DNA from 2 places in the Streptomyces sp. NPDC006430 genome. Region 2 is predicted to be linked to the other one. Evidence: riboswitches for the same ligand, from Rfam matches in the RefSeq annotation. Region 2 holds a riboswitch; the other holds the start of a gene.
The links. Region 2 has a riboswitch for cobalamin ahead of ABZZ20_RS27415 (cobalamin biosynthesis protein). Riboswitches for the same ligand answer to the same signal wherever they lie in the genome.

Region 1 (2,193 bases), on a different contig from region 2:
GCGCAGCCCGAAGTAGTAGGCGAGCACGCCCGCACCGAGCGCGGCCTGGAGGGCGAACAGCGCTGATTCGATCTCGGCGGACGGGGGCTCGTACAGAGGGGAGAACCACGGCTCGTAGTCGGGCTTGAGCTCCGTGATGGCGGCCTCCGCCTGCGCGTCCGCGCCGGTGAACGGCTCCTCCTCGCCCTCGCCCAGCCCCAGCGCGAGCGGCAGCACGGCCAGCGCTGCCACCAGGAACAGCAACAGGCCGTTGATCTTCGCGTTCCGGCTCGTGCCCATCAGATCGCCGCCTTCTGTCCGCTGCGTCCGCTCAGCTTCGCCACGCCCAGCCGGACCAGGTCCGACTTGCTCGACTGCATCAGCAGCCGCATCACGAGCACCGTCAGCAGACCCTCGCTCACGGCGAGCGGGAGCTGCGTGACCGCGAAGATCCCGCCGAACTTCGCGAGCGCACCCAGGAACCCGCTCCCCGGGTCGGGGAAGGCCAGCGCCAGCTGCACTGAGGTCACGCAGTAGGTGATCAGGTCGGCGAAGAAGGCGCCGAAGAACACGGTCACCATCAGGGGGACGTCGAAGCGCCGCAGCAACAGGTAGACCCCGTAGCCCGCCCAAGGACCGGCGATCGCCATCGAGAAGACGTTCGCGCCGAGGGTGGTCAGTCCGCCGTGTGCCAGCAGCAGTGCCTGGAAGAGCAGCGTGATCGTGCCGAGGACCGCCATGATCGGTGGCCGGAACAGGATCGCGCCGAGCCCCGTTCCGGTGGGGTGCGAGCAACTGCCCGTCACCGAGGGAATCTTCAGTGCGGACAGGACGAACGTGAACGCTCCGGACGCTCCGAGTAGCAGTGTGCTCTCCGGATTGGCCTTCACCTCGCGGGTGAGGGCGCGGACACCGTGGACGACGAAGGGAGCGGACGCGGCGCCCCAGGCGGCCGCGTGCAAGGGGGGCAGAAACCCCTCGGCTATATGCATGAGTGGGGAGACCTCTCCAGCACCTCGTGGATGGACAACGCGCCCCGGCCGGTCTCCTGGCTCACGGGTGCTGGTGCCCTGACTCCGCCTTCCCAGGCGATGCGGATCTTCCCGCGCCGCCCAGTGGCTTCCCGCTGGGGTCCCCCTGGCGGAGGCAGGGGGAGAGTGGAGTCAGTCTTCCCGTTCACAGTGGCGAGGGCCGCACCGGTTTCCCACCGGTTTCCCGAACACCAAGGCCCGCTGACCCTAGTCGGACGTGCGGACCGGTAACAACCCGACCCCATCCCCCGATATGGGATTCGCATTCCGCTTCGTGATGTTCCGGCCACCCGGGACGACCCCTTCGGCCCGGCCCGGCCCCCGGACGGATGCGTCCCGGTGGCGGGCGCGACCTGTGGGGCACAGGCTGGCGCCGTGGCCTCCGCATACGACTACTCAGACCTGAGCGCCGTCTACGTCAACTGCACCCTCAAACGCTCGCCCGAGACGAGCAACACCGAGGGCCTGATCGACAGGAGTCGCGCCGTCATGGAGGCGGCCGGCACCCGGACCTCGCTGATCCGCGCCGTCGACCACGACATCGCCACCGGTGTGTGGCCGGACATGACCGAGCACGGCTGGGAAACCGACCAGTGGCCCGTCCTGTACAGCCAGATCATGGACGCCGACATCCTCGTGCTGTGCGGACCGATCTGGCTCGGCGACAACAGCTCCATCATGAAGCAGGTCATCGAGCGGCTCTACGCCTGCTCCTCGATCCTGAACGAGCACGGCCAGTACGCCTATTACGGGCGGGTCGGCGGCGCCCTGATCACCGGCAACGAGGACGGCGTGAAGCACTGCGCCATGAACGTCCTCTACAGCCTCCAGCACCTCGGCTACGCGATCCCGCCACAGGCCGACGCGGGCTGGATCGGCGAGGCCGGGCCCGGGCCCTCGTACCTCGACCCCGGATCGGGCGGTCCCGAGAACGACTTCACCAACCGGAACACGACCTTCATGTCCTGGAACCTCATGCACCTGGCCGCCCTGCTCAAACGCTCGGGAGGCATTCCGGCGCACGGCAACCAGCGCTCGCAGTGGGATGCCGGCTGCCGCTTCGACTTCCCGAACCCCGAGCACCGCTGAGCAAACGACCGGTCGGCGTGGAAGGCCCGGCCGGTGGGGATCCTGCTCGGGCCGCCGATGGCGTCAACGAAATGCGGTGCCGGACGGGGGGTCC
Region 2 (2,193 bases):
CCATGCCAGCCACGTCACCTGTCGTGACAGCCGCACCGCCCGTTCGATGTCCGCGACCTCCACGGGCCGTCCCGTCCCGCCGTTCAGGACGGCCCGGTGCTCGACCCGCCCCCCGTACGCGAGGGTGCCCCCCAGCCGTACGCCGAGGGCACCGGCGAACGCCGCCTCCACCGGCCCGGCATTCGGGCTGGGGTGCCGGGCGGCATCCGCGCGCCAGGCCCGTACGGCTCCGCGCCGGTCGGGGCCGGCCACCACTGCGGCCAGGGCGGTCAGCCGGGCGCCCGGCCAGCCCGCGAGGTCGTCGAGCCGGGCCGAGGCCCAGCCGTAGCGCAGGTGGCGCGGAGACTTGTGGCCGACCATCGCGTCGAGGGTGTTCACGGCGCGGAAGGCCAGCAGCCCGGGGACGCCGGCGGCGGCGCCCCACACCAGGGCACCGACCACGGCGTCGGAGGTGTTCTCGGCGACCGACTCCACGACGGCGCGGGCCATCTGCTGCTCGTCCAGGGACTGCGGGTCGCGCCCGCACAGGTGTGGCAGCCGCTCCCGGGCCACCTCGGCGTCCCCGGCAGCGAGCGCGCCGCCGATGGCGCGGGCCTCCCGGCCCAGCGAGGTCCCTCCGACGACGGCCCAGGTGGCCGCCGCGGTCAGGGCGATACGGGCGCCCGCGGGCCGGGAGCGCACGGCGCGCGCGCCCAGCACACCGACGGCGGCAGCGCCTCCGGCGCATATGAGGGTGTGGACGATGCCCCGGGCGCGGTCGTCGCGCCACAGGGCGCGTTCGACGGCGGCGGCGGCTCGTCCGAAGGCGGCCACGGGGTGCCCTCGGCGCGGATCACCGAAGATCCGGTCGCCGATCAGGCCCGCCGTGGCGCCGTACGCGAAGACGCGATCGGCACGCATGGTGGCAGGTATGTCCTCACTCAGGGTCCGCGCCCTGGTTCGACGTGTCCGGCGGTGGGAGTTCCTGGCTCCCGGGACGCACGTCTCGCGTGCTCCCCGGTGACAGTGGCGGGACCGCGCCGGATTCGCACCGGACTTCCTCTCCATGCCGCCGTATTGGCTCGGGCAGTCCACCACGCACCGCGAACGCCCGTCAACTCGCCGTTGACCTGCGGCGAGGCAGGTCACAGCACACGGGAAAGCTCCCTCCGGGAAACCCGGAGGGAGCTTTCGTGCGCCGTGCGTGGATAGCTCAGCTGACGATCAGGTAGATCCCGTATGTCACGGCCGCTGCGACGACCGCGAAGCAGGCGTACGCGCCGCTGCGGGCCAGGGTGGCGGTGCCGCCCTGCTCGGTGGCGGCCTCGTGCTTGGAGAGGCCCACCAGGCCCAGGGTGAACAGGGCCACGAGCGCGACGGTGGCGGAGAGGCTGACTCCGAAGACGGAGCCGAGTGCTGCCCAGTCGATCTTCATGCTGCGGATTCCTCTGTCGTTCTCGGGGTCAGACCGCGGCGGCCGGAGCCGCGGGGGTCGTCGGTGCGGCCGCCGGGATGGTGGCCTTCAGCTCCTCGTCCGTCACGGCGGAGGCCGCGGCGGCGGTGGAGGCGGTACCGGCGGCAGTGGCCTCGGCGGCCACGGTCGGCGGGACGGCGACGGCGGCCATGGCCGTGGTGACGACACCCGGCTCCTCGGCGGCGGTCGGCTCCACGTCGTTGACATTGTGGTGGCCGACGACCTGGCGGCGCGAGATGACCCAGATGGCGACGCAGGAGCCGATCAGGAAGACCGCGACGGCGGCGATGCCGATGTCACCGGTGCGCATGACCAGCTCGGCGCCGGAGGCGACCACGGCGGCGGCCGGCAGGGTCAGGCCCCAGGCGATGAACATGCGGGTGGCGGTGGACCAGCGGACCACACCGCCCTTGCGGCCCAGACCCGCACCCATGACGGCGCCGGAGCACGCGTGGGTCGTGGAGAGGGAGAAGCCGAGGCTGGAGGAGGCCAGGATGACGTTGGCGGCCGCGGTCTGGGCGGCGAAGCCCTGCTGCGGCTGCAGGTCGGTCAGGCCGCTGCCCATGGTGCGGATGATGCGCCAGCCGCCCAGGGAGGTACCCAGCGCGATGGCCATGCCGGCGGAGACGATGACCCAGACCGGCGGGTTGGCACCCGACTCCAGTGCACCGCCGGCGACGAGCGCCAGCGTGATGATGCCCATCGTCTTCTGCGCGTCGTTGGTGCCGTGCGCGAGGGAG

Region 1: it holds a riboswitch for cobalamin, as region 2 does, so the genes downstream of both, ABZZ20_RS14930 (energy-coupling factor ABC transporter permease) here and ABZZ20_RS27415 (cobalamin biosynthesis protein) in region 2, are expected to answer to the same signal.

What each region holds. Positions count from the first base shown of each region.
Region 1 is NZ_JBEXQA010000008.1:134,030-136,222, forward strand. Features, by position in the region: gene ABZZ20_RS14925 (energy-coupling factor ABC transporter substrate-binding protein) at 1-279, opposite strand, end outside; gene ABZZ20_RS14930 (energy-coupling factor ABC transporter permease) at 279-971, opposite strand; cobalamin riboswitch at 1,000-1,254, opposite strand; gene ABZZ20_RS14935 (flavodoxin family protein) at 1,386-2,099, shown strand.
Region 2 is NZ_JBEXQA010000024.1:86,330-88,522, forward strand. Features, by position in the region: gene ABZZ20_RS27415 (cobalamin biosynthesis protein) at 1-900, opposite strand, end outside; cobalamin riboswitch at 939-1,090, opposite strand; gene ABZZ20_RS27420 (hypothetical protein) at 1,193-1,414, opposite strand; gene ABZZ20_RS27425 (inorganic phosphate transporter) at 1,443-2,193, opposite strand, start outside.